DNA from 2 places in the Streptomyces sp. NPDC001530 genome. Region 2 is predicted to be linked to the other one. Evidence: riboswitches for the same ligand, from Rfam matches in the RefSeq annotation. Region 2 holds a riboswitch; the other holds the start of a gene.
What was found. Region 2 has a riboswitch for cyclic di-AMP ahead of ACFY0T_RS26185 (M23 family metallopeptidase). Riboswitches for the same ligand answer to the same signal wherever they lie in the genome.
Positions count from the first base shown of each region.

Region 1: linked by a shared signal. The riboswitch ahead of ACFY0T_RS20995 (C40 family peptidase) and the one ahead of ACFY0T_RS26185 (M23 family metallopeptidase) in region 2 are both predicted to bind cyclic di-AMP.

Region 1 covers NZ_JBIAVS010000010.1:150-8,023, reverse strand. Annotated here, with positions in the region: gene hypF (carbamoyltransferase HypF) at 1-1,555, shown strand, start outside; gene ACFY0T_RS21010 (HypC/HybG/HupF family hydrogenase formation chaperone) at 1,612-1,920, shown strand; gene hypD (hydrogenase formation protein HypD) at 1,917-3,041, shown strand; gene hypE (hydrogenase expression/formation protein HypE) at 3,034-4,113, shown strand; gene ACFY0T_RS20995 (C40 family peptidase) at 4,603-5,781, opposite strand; cyclic di-AMP (ydaO/yuaA leader) riboswitch at 5,806-5,951, opposite strand; gene ACFY0T_RS20990 (DUF2182 domain-containing protein) at 6,195-6,980, opposite strand; gene ACFY0T_RS20985 (DUF1326 domain-containing protein) at 7,213-7,866, shown strand.
Region 2 covers NZ_JBIAVS010000012.1:320,710-328,583, reverse strand. Annotated here, with positions in the region: gene ACFY0T_RS26190 (aldo/keto reductase) at 1-583, opposite strand, end outside; gene ACFY0T_RS26185 (M23 family metallopeptidase) at 844-1,881, opposite strand; cyclic di-AMP (ydaO/yuaA leader) riboswitch at 1,893-2,050, opposite strand; tRNA gene ACFY0T_RS26180 (tRNA-Met) at 2,407-2,480, opposite strand; gene ACFY0T_RS26175 (dihydrofolate reductase family protein) at 2,589-3,737, opposite strand; gene ACFY0T_RS26170 (MarR family winged helix-turn-helix transcriptional regulator) at 3,886-4,404, shown strand; gene ribA (GTP cyclohydrolase II) at 4,600-5,226, shown strand; gene ACFY0T_RS26160 (hypothetical protein) at 5,539-5,721, shown strand; partial or broken gene ACFY0T_RS26155 (IS481 family transposase) at 5,748-5,906, shown strand; gene ACFY0T_RS26150 (GNAT family N-acetyltransferase) at 6,563-7,102, opposite strand; gene ACFY0T_RS26145 (hypothetical protein) at 7,106-7,874, opposite strand, start outside.

The sequences.
Region 1 (7,874 bases), on a different contig from region 2:
CCATCTGCTGTTCGGCCTGCCCGGCGAACCCGACGGGCCCCGGCTGGTCGTCATGACCAGTGGCAATGTGTCCGGTGAGCCGATCGTCACCGACGACCAGGAGGCGCTGGAGCGGCTGGCGCACCTGGCCGACGGCTGGCTCACCCACGACCGGCCGATCCATGTGCCGTGCGACGACTCCGTGGTGCGCGTGTGCGACGGCGAGCCGCTGCTGGTGCGCCGCGCCCGCGGCTACGCGCCCCTCCCACTGACCCTTCCGGTGCCCGTGCGCCCGGCCCTCGCCGTCGGCGGGGACCTCAAGAACGTGCTCTGCCTCGGCGAAGGCCGCCGGGCCTGGCTCTCCGCCCACATCGGGGACATGGACGACCTCGCCACCCAGCGGGCCTTCGAGCGCGCCACGGTACAACTGGAGTCGATCACCCCGGTACGACCGGAACTGCTGGCGGCCGACCGGCATCCCGGGTACCGCTCGGCACGTTGGGCCGACCGGAACGCGGCGGGCCGACCCGTCGTGCGCGTCCAGCACCATCACGCCCATGTCGCCGCCGCGATGGCCGAACAGGGCCTGGACGGCAGTCGGCCGGTGATCGGTGTCGCCTTCGACGGCACCGGCTACGGAGACGACGGGGCCGTGTGGGGTGGGGAGATCCTGCTCGCGGACTACGACGGCTTCACTCGGTTCGGGCATCTCGCGTACGTGCCGCTGCCCGGCGGCGATGCCGCGGTGCACCGGCCGTACCGGATGGCGCTCGCCCACCTGCGGGCGGCCGGGGTCGGCTGGTCGGACGACCTCGCCTGCGTCGCCGCCTGCCCGCCCGACGAACGCCGGGTGCTGGAACGGCAGTTGGAGCGACACCTGAACTGCGTCCCCACCTCCAGCATGGGCCGGCTCTTCGACGCCGTGTCGTCCCTCGCGGGCGTCTGCCACCGGGCCGGATACGAAGCCCAGGCGGCGGTCGAGCTGGAGGCCGCCGCGCTGACGGCAGCCGCCGGGGACAGCGCGGCGTACGCGTTCGGGGTGCGGGCGGATGCCGGTGCCGGGCTGGGCGGCGGTGCGGTGTGGGCGGATGCGGGTGCGGGGCTGGGCGGCGGTGCGGTGTGGGCGGATACCGGTGCCGAGCCGGGTGGCGGTGCGCCGGGGGCGGATACCGGTGCCGAGCCGGGTGGCGGTGCGCCGGGGGCGGATGGCGCACCCGGCGTGGCGGAAGCGGCGCCTTTCGTCGCGGATCCGGCCCCCGTCCTCGCGGCGATCGTCGACGACCTTCGAGCGGGCGCGGGAGCGGCCCTGGTCGCGTCCCGATTCCACAGGGCCGTCACCGGACTCGTCCACCACATGTGTGCGCTGGCGCGAGAGCGGCACGAAGTGGAGACGGTCGCTCTGACCGGCGGCGTGTTCGCCAACTCCCTGCTCTCCTCCGCGTGCGCGGCGGCCCTGGCCGCGGACGGCTTCACGGTCCTGCGCCACCACCTGGTCCCGCCGGGCGACGGCGGTCTGGCCCTCGGCCAGCTCGTGGTCGCCGCGCGTGCCAAGGACCGTACCCGAGCCACCGACTGACGAACCGACCCGGCGGCGCCGGGCGACGACGCACGACCCAGAGCGAGGAGAGGCCCATGTGCCTGGCGGTACCCGGCAGAGTGCTGGACATCGAGGAACGTGACGGCACCCGGATGGCCAACGTCGACTTCGGCGGTGTGGTCAAGGAGGTGTGCCTGGAGTACCTGCCCGACCTCCAGGTCGGTGAGTACGCCATCGTCCACGTCGGATTCGCCCTGCAGCGCCTCGACGAGGAATCGGCGAAGCAGACGCTCGAGCTCTTCGCCACCCTCGGCATGCTGCAGGAGGAGTTCGGCGACCCCTGGGACATGGCCGCGGAGGCGGGCGCAGCCCTGCCGCCCGCGGGAGAGGAGGCGCGGAAGTGAAGTACATCGACGAGTTCCAGGACCCGGACCTGGCGCGTCGGCTGCTCGACGACATCCACTCCACGGTGACCAGACCGTGGTCGCTGATGGAGGTCTGCGGAGGCCAGACGCACACCATCATCCGCCACGGCATCGACCAACTCCTGCCGGACCAGGTCGAGTTGATCCACGGCCCCGGCTGCCCCGTGTGTGTGACCCCCCTGGAGGTCATCGACAAGGCACTGGAGATCGCCTCCCGCCCGGGGGTGACCTTCTGTTCCTTCGGCGACATGCTGCGCGTGCCCGGCACCGGACGCGACCTCTTCCAGGTACGCGGCGAAGGCGGCGACGTGCGGGTCGTCTACTCGCCGCTCGACGCCCTGCGGATCGCCCAGCAGAACCCCGACCGCGAGGTGGTGTTCTTCGGCATCGGCTTCGAGACGACCGCGCCTCCCAACGCGATGACGGTGTATCAGGCCCGCAGGCTCGGCATCCCGAACTTCAGCCTCTTGGTGTCCCATGTGCGCGTGCCGCCCGCCATCGAGGCGATCATGCGGTCCCCGAGCTGCCGGGTCCAGGGCTTCCTGGCGGCCGGGCACGTGTGCAGCGTGATGGGCGTGGGGGAGTACCCGGAGCTGGCGGAGCGCTTCCGCGTCCCCATCGTCGTCACAGGATTCGAGCCCCTGGACATCCTGGAAGGTGTGCGCCGGACCGTGGCGCAGCTGGAGCGCGGTGAACACACCGTCGACAACGCCTACCCCCGTGCCGTCCGCCCGGAGGGGAACCCGGCCGCGCGGGCCATGCTGGAGGACGTCTTCGAGGTCACCGACCGGGCCTGGCGCGGTATCGGTGTGATCCCCGACAGCGGCTGGCGGCTGTCCCCGAAATACCGTGACTACGACGCCGAGTACCGTTTCTCGGTCGACGGCATCCGGACCCGGGAACCGGCCGCATGCCGCAGCGGCGAGGTCCTGCAGGGCCTGCTCAAGCCGCACCAGTGCGAGGCGTTCGGCACCCTCTGCACACCCCGGACCCCGCTCGGAGCCACGATGGTCTCCAGCGAGGGCGCCTGCGCCGCGTACTACCTCTACCGGCGCCTGGACATCACCCCCGCGCCCCGGGAGGCGACCCCCGTTGTCTGACACCACCGACCTGATCACGCCCTCCCTGGACCCGGCGGCCTGGACCTGCCCGGCTCCGCTGCGCGACCAGTCCCGCATCGTCATGGGCCACGGCGGAGGCGGGGCGCTCTCCGCGGAGCTGGTCCAGCACATCTTCGCGCCCGCCTACGGGGGAGACGTGCTCGCTCAGTCGGGCGACGCCGCCGCGTTGTCGCTCGGCGGCCTCCGACTGGCCTTCTCCACCGACTCGTTCGTCGTACGCCCGCTGTTCTTCCCCGGCGGCAGCATCGGCGACCTCGCCGTCAACGGCACCGTCAACGATCTCGCCATGAGCGGAGCCCGGGCCGCCTACCTCTCCTGCGGCTTCATCCTGGAGGAAGGCGTCGAGATGGAGACCGTCGCCCGCGTGGCCGAGGCGCTCGGTGCGGCGGCGCGGGCCGCGGGCGTCGAGGTGGCGACCGGCGACACCAAGGTGGTGGAGGCCGGTCACGGCGATGGGATCTTCGTCAACACGGCTGGTATCGGGCTCATCCCGGCGGGCGTCGACCTGCGTCCGCAGCGGGTCGTGCCCGGCGATGTCGTGATGGTCAGCGGCGCGATCGGCGTGCACGGCGTGGCGATCATGTCCGTGCGCGAGGGCCTGGAATTCGGTGTGGAGATCGAGAGCGACTGCGCGGCGCTCGGAGGTCTGGTCGAAGCCATGCTCGCCGTCACCCCGGATCTGCACGTACTGCGCGATCCCACGCGGGGCGGGCTGGCGGCCGCGCTGAACGAGATCGCGGCGGCCTCGGGCACCGGGGTCGTCATCCGGGAGCGCGACGTCCCCGTACCGCCCGCCGTCGCCAACGCCTGCGCCGTGCTGGGCCTGGACCCCATGTACGTCGCCAATGAGGGCAAGCTGGTGGCCTTTGTCCCTCGCGAGCACGCCGACGCCGTACTGGACGCGATGCGGGCGCATCCGCTGGGTACGGAGTCCAGGATCATCGGCGAGGTCGTGGACGCCCATCCCGGCATGGTGGTGGCCCGCACCGGGCTGGGCGGCACCCGAGTGGTCGATATGCCGATCGGGGAACAGCTGCCGAGGATCTGCTGAGAAGCGGCCGGTCGAAGAGGCGGTGGGGAGACGGCGCTGACGCCTCGTCTCCTTGCCGCCTGGCCATCCGGCAGGCGCGCCCGCCGTGGGGAGCGCCGGTCGGGTGGCGAGCCATCCCGTTCACGAGCTCAACTCCCCGATGATCGAGTTGAGATGGACGTACTCCGGCAGCGAGGCGATGTCGGCGAGGTCGTGGCGGAAGACCGCCGTGTCCGTGCCGTTGTGGTCGGGGACCCGCGTGAACCCGTTGCGCGTTGGGTGAGTTGGGCGACGCCGGCCACGTCCGGCTCACCCACCGGGGCCAGCTGCGCCCGTATGTCCAGCTGCCGCACGTACTCCTCCAGCGAGTCGAAGCTGTCGAGGAAGTCCTCGCGGACCAGCTCGTCGTTCGACGTGTCTCGTGGTCCTTCGACGCCACACGTGCGGCCACACGTGCGCCACGCGCGCGCCACACGTGCGCGGAAACTCATCCCGGGAGGCCGCAGGGCTTCACGCCGGCCGTGTCGCGCTGTGGATCGTCGACTCTCCGGCGTAGAAGATCGACTCTTCGCGTACATAGGCCCCCGGGCTCGGGGCGTGGATCATCATGCCGTTGCCGATGTAGAGGCCGACGTGGCTGACGTTGCCGTAGAAGAAGATCAGGTCGCCGGGGCGGATGTCGGCGAGGGGGATCGCCGTGCCGACGGTCGCCTGCTCGTGCGCGGTGCGCGGGAGTGCGACCCCGGCGGTCTTCCAGGCGGCCTGGGTGAGACTGGAGCAGTCGTACGAGTCCGGTCCGGACGCGCCCCAGACGCACGGCCTGCCGATCTGCCCACGGGCAAAGGCGAGTGCCTTCGCGGCCTTCCTGCCGTACCCGGTGTCCGCTGCGCTGTCCGCGCCGATGGGCATGCCCGCGGCGCTGAACGTGTCCGTGATGAACGTGTCGGAGATGAACGTGTCCGTGATGGGGGTGGCCGCTTGCTGTTGGTGCCACTCGTCTCCGGCCTGGAGGAGGCCCGGCTCCTCGGCGGTACGCCAGGCGTCCACTGCCGGCCGGGAGTCGATCGCAGCGCTCTGCTGTGCGACGTGCCTGGAGAGCAACTCACGGGCCGTTGCGATCTTTTGCTGGATCTGCTCCTTGGACGTCTTCAATGAAGTCCGCTGCGGCTCGGCGGCCGGTGCGGGCAGGGCCTTGGCGGCTTCCTGCCGTGTCCCCGGCGCGGCCGGCAGCGCCGCGACGGCCCTGGCGGTCAACTCCGCCGCGGGACCGGCAGCCATCCCGGCGGCAGGCCCGGCGGTCAACTCCGGGACGGCTCGGGCGGCAGCCTCCAGCTCGCGGTGGGTGGGTGCGGCGTCCGGACGTTCCGCCGGGCGTGCGGGTCGCGTCTCGGCCGGGCGGTTCGGCATCCTGTCGGCCGGCAGCCGTGCGGGCACGGTCGGGCCCAACTGCGCGCGCCCCACGTCGAACCACTGCCTGGTGACGTCGTCGAGGGCGGTGTCGGTGCGCCCGCGCTCGTTGTCGGGCACCGGATTGACGCGCCTGCGCGTTCCCGTGGTCATCGCGCGGGTCGCGTTGTAGTTCCCGGTGGCGTTCTCGGCCTGGTCGTAGAGGCTGCTGATCCGCTGCCGGACCTCTTCGCGACTCGGCTCGTCTGCCGGGCGAGGCGTGACGGTTCGTTCCGGCGCCATGGGAGACGCGCTCCTTCCGTGCTCCGCCTACCGAGTCGGCTGTCGGGTTCGGGCCGACGGTTCCGGAAGGTATGCCCTACGGCCCTTGCCCTGCTGGGCAGTTGGGCCGATTCACCCCGGGTCGTCGGGTCCCCGGCTCCGGCTGCCACGGGGGTGCACCGGATGCGGCGGCGGCCGCGCGAACCGGCGGGGTTCGCCGGAGGGAGTCGTGCGGCCTGCCCGTCAACTTAGCCAATTTGTGTGCCTCGTGTGAAGGTTGAAGCGCGAAGTGTCCGATATGTATTTGTGACCTTCGTCGTACTGGCTGTCCCCAGGCCCACACGACGTCCATACGGCGGCGGCGGCGAACGGGCGGTCGCGCGCCCGGAGTTGATGGTCACGTCATCGGCTGCATCGACGGTCCGGAACTGCCGTCACGTCATCGGCTGCATCGACGGCCCGGAATGCTCCAGTCCTGGCAGCAGCCAACTCTGGAACGGCGCCAGTACGGCCAGGACCAGGAACACGACACCGACGACGGCGCTGAACACCGGTCCCAGCCGCCACAGCTTCTCGATGAAGATGACGACCGCGAGTCCGGCCATCGCCGCGATGTTCATGGTGCCCAGCGGCACGAGGACGATCATGAGCGCCCAGCAGCAGCCGACACAGTAGAGCCCGTGGTGGGCGCCGACGCGCAGATCGCGGGCGCCCGGCCGGTAACCGGCGTAGCGCACGAGCTGGCCCACGGGGCTTCGGCAGTGGCGCAGACAGAGGTTCTTGAGCGGAGTGAACTGGTGGAGTCCGGCGAGCAGGAAGGCTCCGGCGCCGATCCAGCGCCCGGTTTCGGGGTGGCTGTCGACCAGATCGCCGGTCGCGGTGAGGATCCCGTACACGACGAGCCCGAATGCCGCCCAGGCGATCAGGTATCCGCCCGCGAACTGGGCGATCCGGGCCGCGCGGGCGGCACCGGACGACTGACGCCCGATGGCCCGGGCCCAGGTGACCGCCACCGGCGCCACGGACGGGAACATCATGGCGATCGTCATGATCACCCAGAGCAGCAGGAACAGCGGCAGGCCGAGGCCCATCGTCCCCGGTCCCACCCCGGTGTCGTCGGCCTGCCCCACGACAAGGAGCCATGCAAGCAGGGCGAGCACCAGCATCAGGGACCAGGCGACGGTCATCTCGCGGGCGGGGAGGAGATTGCCGGGCCGCATGGGCGCAGCGAGGGATGCCCGGTTACGGAACGCGATTCCAGGTCACCACAGAAGCCGCCCGATCGCGCGGTGGCCGCGCTGCCCGGGAGTTCTTGGATTGCCTGCGAGAACGGGACGGAGAATGGAGCTGATGACCCGCGTCTGCGAGCGGATGCGGTGTCCCACGGCGATGTGTCCCCGCGAGATGACCGACCACCCGATCACCCGGTGCAGGCCGCGAGGAGGCGATGACATGGCTGAGACGGCAAGCGCTGTTCCGCAGTGGCATGTGTCCGGGGACTGGTTCGACACCTGCAAGTGCGATGTGCCGTGCCCATGCTCGTTCGCGCAGCCTCCCACCTACGGTGACTGCGACGGAGTCCTGGCCTGGCACATACGGGAGGGGCACTACGGCGATGTGCCGCTGGAAGGCCTCAATGTGCTGATGCTCAGCTCGTTCGTCGGCAATGTGTGGGCCGAGCACTCCGACGCGTACGCGGCCGTCTTCTTCGACGAGAGGGCCGACGACGCGCAGCGCGAGGCACTGCAGATGATCTTCAGCGGTCAGGCCGGCAGCTGGCCCGCCGAGATGATCAGTATGTTCGGAGCCGAGATGCGCGGCATGGACTACGCCCCGATCGAGATGCTGGTCGACGAGGACCTCGGTGGGTGGAAGGCCACCGTTCCGGGCCGGGTCGAGGCCGGCGCGCTGGCGCTCACCGGGCCGACGACACCCGAGGGCGAGCGTGTGCAGACGACCAACCTGCCGGGATGCGAGACCGGTCCGGGTCAAGTTGCGACCTGGGGCCGCGCGACGACGGACCGCGCCGACGCCTTCGGCTTCCACTGGGACCGGGAGGGTCAGTCCAGCAAGCACATCACCTTCGACTGGTCGGGTCCGAACTGAACCGGGCC
Region 2 (7,874 bases):
CGCCCTCGTAGGTGTCGCGCGAGACGAGGTTGTAGTGCGGCTGAAGGGCGACGTAGCGCGCGAGGCCCTCGCGGTCGGAGAACTCCAGGGACTCCTGGAGCCGCTCGGGCGAGATGTTGGAGGCGGCGATGTGCCGCACCTTGCCCGCCTTCACCAGCTCGTCGAGCGCACCGATGATCTCCTCGACCGGCACCTCCGGCTTGTCGAAGTGCGTGTAGTAGAGGTCGATGTAATCGGTGTCCAGACGGCGCAGGGACGCGTCGGCCGCGGCCTTGATGTTGGCACCGGACAGCCCCGGGTACTCGGGGTGCTGGCTGACCTTGGTGGCCACCACGACGTCCGAACGGTTGCCGCGGGCCTTGAGCCACTTGCCGATGATGGTCTCGGACTCACCGCCCTTGTTGCCCTCGATCCACGCCGAGTACGAGTCGGCGGTGTCGACGAAGTTGCCGCCGACGGCCGTGTACGCGTCGAGCACAGCGAAGGACTGGGCCTCATCGGCGGTCCAGCCGAAGACGTTGCCGCCGAGGGAGAGCGGGAAGACCTCGAGGTCGGAGGAACCGAGCTTGCGCAGAGAAGTCATGGTCGAATCCAACGCCGTACCGGATTCATGAATTCCGCAAACGCCTGACCGGCAGCCCTGACGTCGGGGGGGTGTCGTCAGGACCGCCGGGGATCAGAAGAGAACCGGGCCGGGTTCGAAGAGAGTCGGCCTCAGAGGGTTGAGGCCAGCGTCGACTCAACGCTTTGAGGCGAGCATCAACTCAGGGGGCTGAAGCCGAGAGCCGGCTCAGGAGCTGGGGCGAGAGCCGGCTGGCTCAGGGGTTCGAGGCGAGCGTCGGCTCAGGGGGTGAGGCCCTTGCTGCGCAGCCACGCCATCGGGTCGATCGCGTCCCCGCCGTCGGGGTGGACCTCCAGGTGCAGATGCGGCCCGGTGACATTGCCGGTCGCGCCCACGCGCCCGATGACGTCACCCGTGGTGACCTTCTGCCCGACGCTGACTCCGATCGACGACTGGTGGTTGTACCACAGCTCCGTGCCGTCCTCGAGGGTGAGGATCGTGCGGTAACCGTACGCGCCGGCCCAGCCCGCCTCCGTGATGGTGCCGCTGTGGATCGCCTTGAGCAGCGTGCCGGTGGGCGCGGCGAAGTCCAGGCCGGTGTGGTAGCCCGAGGACCACATGGAGCCGGCCTGCCCGAAGGTCGACGTGATCGTGTACGAGGAGGTGGGCAGCGAGTAGCTCTTGGCGAGTTCGGCGAGGCGCTCCGCCTCGGCCTTCGCCTTGGCCTCCTCCTCCGCCTTCTTCTTGGCGGCGGCGGCCTTGGCCTCTGCCTCGTCCTGCTCCTTGGCGGCGAGCGCGACGGCCTGCTTCGCGGCGGCGGCCTCGGCGGCCTCCTGGGCGGCGCTGTCGACCTGGTCCTGCTGCGACTCGGCCTGCTGCATGATGCGGGCGCGCAGGGCCTCGCCCGCGTCCGTGCTGCCCTGCGCGGCGTCGGCGCTGGTCAGACCGGCGCTGGTGAGCGGGGTGGCGGAACCCTTGGGTGCGCTGGATTCGGCGTCGGATATCAGGGCCTTGGCGGAGTCGGTGACCGACGACAGGTCGGGCAGCGAGATCGACACCGGAGGCTTGCCGGGCGCCGCGGTGGCCATGCCGCCCGCGCCGACAGCGGCGATGACGCCTACGCCGAGAACCGTGGAGCTGCGGGCGAGTCCTCCGCCGCGCTGCTTGCTGACGCGGTGCCGGCCGCGAACGGGACGGACGGAATCCTCGGTGGGATTCCACTCCTCCCAGGGACCCTCGTCGTTGCCGTACGCGTAGCCGAAGGGCTGGGTGTCGTTCGGCGCGAACGAGGTTTGCTGGGCAGGCCGGTTGGACGCCACGTGGGCGCGCTCCTTTCCTTCCTTCTCGCCTACCGGGTTAGCTGACGGGTTCGGAGCAGGAAGGTCTCCTACGCGCGTCAACCACGGTTTGTTCCACCGTGGAAGACGCTCGATTCACCCCAAGTTGGTGGTTCCCCGGCTCCCTTGCGGGATTCGGCGCGTGCGCACGGAGCCGCCTCTTGTGACGGCTGGGACGACCGCGCTGCGTTATCGAACGTTAATAGACGCGGGTACCGGATTCCAAGCTGTTCGGACTGATCATTAACGCTTTTGGCCAGGACTTACGGGTCACCAGCGGCGAAAAACGGGCGAGTTGACCACGCCTCATAAACATCCACTCAACTAACGGTGCGTCAGTTGTTATGCGGAGGGGCACCGTCCGATCACCCCAGGTGATAACGATCAAGAACGCTGGACAGGGGCCCTCAACAGCACCGTCACCGCCCGGTCGCACCCGGGCGGTGACGGCCGGGAAACACCAAGGGCCGGAACTCGTGAATCCGAGTTCCGGCCCTTGGCCTTCAGTAGCGGGGACAGGATTTGAACCTGCGACCTCTGGGTTATGAGCCCAGCGAGCTACCGAGCTGCTCCACCCCGCGTCGTTGAAACCAGTGTACGCCATTCGCGGGACCCAAAGCACACACGTTTAAACGCACCCCCGCGCAGACACTTCGCAGGCACTCCACAGGCACTCCCAAGCAAGGGATTTATCCCAGAAGGTGCCGATTGGGCGCCTTGGCCCGCTCCTCGTACTCCGGGAGTACGACCACGTCGGCGCCCGCGGCCGCGAGGAGCGCGTTCCCGTCGGCCCCGGCGACGAACGTGTCGGGCTCACGCCACGCGGTGACCACCCGTCGCACACCCGCGTCGAGGATCAGCCGGGCGCACGGCGCCGGCCGCGAGGCCCGCCGGGCACAGGGCTCCAGGCTGCTGTACACCGTGGCGGAGCCGAGGCGCGGATCGGCGGGGTCGATCTTGGCGAGCGCCGCCTCCTCGGCATGGACCACAAAGTCGCCGCCCTCACGGGAGTGTCCCCGCGCCAGTTCGGTCCCGTCGGCGGCCACCACCACCGCGCCCACGCTGAACGCGGTCTCCGAGGGCGGACACAGCTCCGCCAGCTCGCACGCGAGCGCCAGCCAGTGCCGGTCCGCGGCGGAGGCGAGCGCCCCGGCGCCGGGTGCGGTGGGGACGTACCGGATGAGGACGACGTCCCCGACGGGCCGTGTCTCCACCAGCCGCATGCGCCCGGGGGGATACGCCCCCGGCCCGAAGAGCCGCGGCGCGTCCGGCTCGCCGACGAACAGTGGCGCGACGGCGAGCTGCAGTTCGTCCGCGAGCCCCTCGCGCATCAGCTGGGTGTGCACCCGCCCGCCGCCTTCGACCATGAGGCGGCGCACACCGCGTACGTCATGGAGGTGTTCCAGCAGCACCCGCCAGTCGAGTTCGGCCCCCGTGGACACCAGCTCGACGCCGAGCCCGTCGTCCAGCCCGCGCAGGGCATCGGCCGCCCTGGCCGCCCCCTTGTCCGTCGTGTAGACGACCTTCTCGCCGCCCGTGTGCCAGAACTGCGCCGCCGGGTCCAGGTCGCCGGATCCGCTGACGGTGACCTTCAGCGGGTACTCGGGGCGCCCGGCGGCGACCCGCGCCGCGCGCCGCTCGGCCGAGTTGACCAGGAGCCGCGGGTTGTCCGAGCGGATCGTGCCCGCGCCGACCAGGATCGCGTCGCTGGAGGCCCGTACCTCGTCGACCCGGTCGAAGTCGGCCGGGCTCGAGAGCAGCAGCCGCTCGGGACCGGTGTCGTCCAGGAAGCCGTCGAGGGAGACGGCGGCGGACAACAGGACGTAGGGATGGGGCATGGGGGCGGACCCTCCAGCTCTCGCAGGTTCGACTGGACGACTCGGTACGGCTCGATCCGTACGACTCGGTACGACTCGGACGACGTGACATGACTCAGCGAATGAAGTCCTAGTGGTTCAATTTTTAAACAATACCTAGACTGTACGCATGACGACCCGCTGGCTCTCCCCCGCCGAACAGCGCGCCTGGCGCTCGTACGTCGCCGCCTCCTCGCTCCTGGAGGACACCATCGACCGCCAGCTCCAGGCGGAGGCGGGCATGCCCCACCTTTACTACTCCATCCTGGCCATGCTGTCCGAGGCGCCGGACCGGCGGCTGCGGATGACCGAGCTCGCCGAGATCCTGAAGATCACCCGCAGCCGGCTGACGTACGCGGTGACGCGGCTGGAGAAGGACGGCACGGTACGGCGCGAGGGCTGCCCCACCGACAAGCGGGGCCATGTCGCCATCCTCACGGACGAAGGCATGGCCATCCTGGAGCGGACGGCGCCAGGGCATGCGGAGACGGTGCGGTCGGCGGTCTTCAACCATCTGACCCCCGAGCAGGTGGGGCAGTTGGAGGAGATCTGCGAGAGCATCGCGCGGGCGATCCAGGGCGAAGATCCCGGGGTCGGCGGGGAAGATCTGCCGTGGCGGCGACGTTCTTCTTCGCAGTGCGCACAGTGAGGCGCTTGTCCGCAGTGCGCACAGTGAGGCACTGCAGCGACCGCAGCGACCGCAGCGAGGCGCTGACCGCGTGATCCGCGAGACACCGTAAAAGCTATTGCTTGAACTTTGAAGCATCGGGTACGGTCTCCGTCCGAGGGTGTGCTTCAAATCTGAAGCACCATCTCGTACGCACCCGCTGGACGGAGAGACAACATGCGCGACTACCCCACCGCCACCGTGCGCACCCGCGTCCGCGTGCCCCTGCGCTTCGGCGACGGCTACTCCGTCGACGCGGAGCTGGTCACCTTCCACGGCCTCGCCGACGGCAAGGAACACCTGGCCGTCGTCCTCGGCGAGCCCGGCGCCAACCCGCTGGTGCGGCTGCACTCCGAGTGCCTGACCGGCGACGTCTTCGGCTCGGCCCGCTGCGACTGCGGCCCGCAGCTGCGCGAGGCGGTGGAGCAGATCGCACAGCGGGGCGGCGTGCTGCTGTACCTCCGCCAGGAGGGCCGCGGCATCGGCCTCTACAACAAGCTCGACGCGTACGCCCTCCAGGACCAAGGCCTCGACACCTACGCCGCCAACGCCGCGCTGGGCCTGCCCGAGGACGACCGCGACTACACGGCCGCCGCCCAGATGCTCCAGGCCCTCGGCATCGACTCCCTGGACCTGCTCTCCAACAACCCCGACAAGGCCGACCAGCTCCGCGACCTCGGCATCACGGTCTCCCACCGCGTCCCGACCGGCGTCTTCACCACGGCCCACAACGTCCGCTACCTCCGCGCGAAGGTCCTCCAGACCCACCACACCCTCCCGCTCCCGGAACTCACCGCGGGCTGACACCCCCGCCGTTCTCGCCACAACGACAACAGCGCCCCATCCGACCTGAGTCGGGTGGGGCGCTGTACTCGGTAGACCCTGTGGGACTCGAACGAGCAGTGGCCGAGCAGAAAGGCCCGCCACCTGGGTGACGGGGCGGCCTTTCATATCCAGGTCAGCTCTACGCCGGGGCCTGCCCGTTGTTCCGGCAAGACGTCTTGCGCGCTCGCCATCGTCCTCGGCGTCGCCCTCGACCCCGCCGCCGAACTGAGGATCCACGAGCTGAAAGGCTCCGGCGACCTCGACTCCGTCAAGCCCATCTGCCACCGCTACGTGTCCGGCGACGAAGACGAGGACCTGGAGGCTGGCCTGTCCGGGCTGCGCTCCGGGATCGCCGAGTACCAGCGGCGCGCCAAGTTCATCGAGTCCCTGCCCGCCAGCCACGTCCCAGAGGGCCGCCGCGTCACCCGCGCGCTCGCCGAGAAGTACCCCCGAGCAGCAGCTCGGCCCCCGTAGCCCTCGACAGCCCTGGTACGCAGTACAGGACGTCGCCATCCTCGCCGCCAAACGCAGGCAGGCCAAGGCGGCTTGACCGCAGGTCAGGCGCCCGCCCCTACCGCAGCGAACAGGAACGACGCGACGCCTTCCCGCAGTGGCTGCACACCTACAATCACCACCGCGGACACACTGCGCTGAAAGGCGGCGACCTCCTCGACCCAGCCAACGCCCGCTCGGCGCACCGGAAGTGCAACAGCGCCAGGGGCAGCAGGATGGCGCCGCGGCCGCAGCAGCGAGCCTCACGGGACTGGCGACGCAGCGTGCTGTACGTCGTCACCGGCCCGCCGGCCGCGGGCAAGTCCAGCTGGATCAAGGCGCACGCCATGGCGGTCGAGGACTTGGACGACCGGGCCAGAGTGCCGGTACCCGTCCCTGGGCCGCGGGGGCCCAAGGGCGATCCCCGGAAGCCTGCCCCCACCATCATCCCGTCGCCCGGCGCGTCCGGGGCGCCCGGCCGGGACGGCGCAGACGCCACAGCGCCCGGCCCCTCGGGACCGCCCGGCCCGCCGGGGGCAGACTCCACCGTCCCGGGGCCGAGCGGTCCACCGGGCAGGGATGGGAGCGACGGCGCCGACGGTCGCGACGGGCAGACCTGCCCCGACGGCTACCACCTCGAGGTCCCGTCCTACGACCCGGACGCGCTCGTCTGCCACAAGGACGGCGCACCGCAGCCCGACGACCCCGGGAACGGGAATGGTCCGCTCGCTGCAGGACTCGACCCTCCCGCCGCGAGTACGCGTGAAGACGCCCCCTGCACGGTCATGACAGCCGCGCAGGGCGCGCTTCGTCATGTCCGGGGTCAGTGCAGGTTCAGCACCATCGCGTCGTACAGGGGCGCGTCCGTGAAGGGCTGCACCTCGCCGAACCACTCGTAGCCCCACGTCTCGTACAGGCCGCGGACCTTCGGATGGTCGCGCTCAACGAGGAGCGTCACCCGTTCCTCGGGCCGGCTGCGCAAAAGCTCGTCGTGGATCTGATGCGCCACGCCCGTACCGCGGAGCTTCTCGACGACCATCAGCTCGGACAGGGCGAATGTGCGGGCGCCAGTCTCGACGATCGCACCGTCGGGCACCGGGGTGAGCAGTCCGTTCCACCATCGGGTGTCAGCAGGCAGCGTGCAGCCGTAGGCGTAGCCGATCGGGGTGTCGTCGAGATAGCCGACGACCGCAGCGAAGCCGGGCACTTCCGTATTCCAGCCGAGCCGCTCGTCGAACCGCTCGATGCTGTGGAACTCCTCGCCGAGCCGGTCCGCGTAGATCTCCGCGTACACATCGAGGAGTTCGTGCCGAACATCAGCAAGGCCCGTCGCGTCCCTGCGTTCCAGCCGCAGCCCGTCCATGCTTCACGCTCCTGTCTGGCGTGTCTGCTCGAGGAAATCGGCCGCCGCGTGCACGTGCGCGAAGCGCCGCAGGTCCCGCCGCAGATCGCCGAGCTTCCCCTGAATCCGTTCACTCTGAACCCGCCCTGCGATCGCGATCGCCTGCCCGGCCTCGGTGACCGCCTGCTCGATGTCCCCGCCGTCGAGAAGCGCCTGCGCTCGCTGCGCCGTGTAATACACCCGGTTGCGCTCGAAGCGCGGCTCCAGCATGCCCAGGGCCGCGCCGGTGAGTTGCTGCGCCCGCTCGTAGCGGCCGAGGGCCTGGTGTGCGGCCCCGGCAAGGCCTGTCAGTTCCGCAGGGGTCAGGAACGACAGCCAGGCTGCGGGCTCGCCCTGCGCACGGTCATAGGCCGTCTCAGCGCGGGCCAGGGAACGTTCGGCGCGAGTGCGGTCCCCAGTGCGCGCATGCCCGACGGCCTGGCGACAGTGGAGCAGCGCCATCAGCCACGGATCGCCCTTGGCCTGGCGGGTCTCGACTGCGGCCCGGCCGATGCGCAGCGCCTCCTGATCACGGTCGAGGAGACGGGCCTGCATCGCCAGGTTGGACCACACCCGCGCCTGCAGCATGCCGTCCCCGGCGAGCATGCCGTGCTGCAACGCCTCGTTGTACAGGCCGGTCGCCTCCGCCTGCCTGCCCGCGTCGTAGGCGAACCAGCCGGCGGACGCGGCAAGATCCCCCGTAGCGGCGTACAGGGCACGCTCGACACGCTCCCCGTAGGTGCAGTGGTTGAGC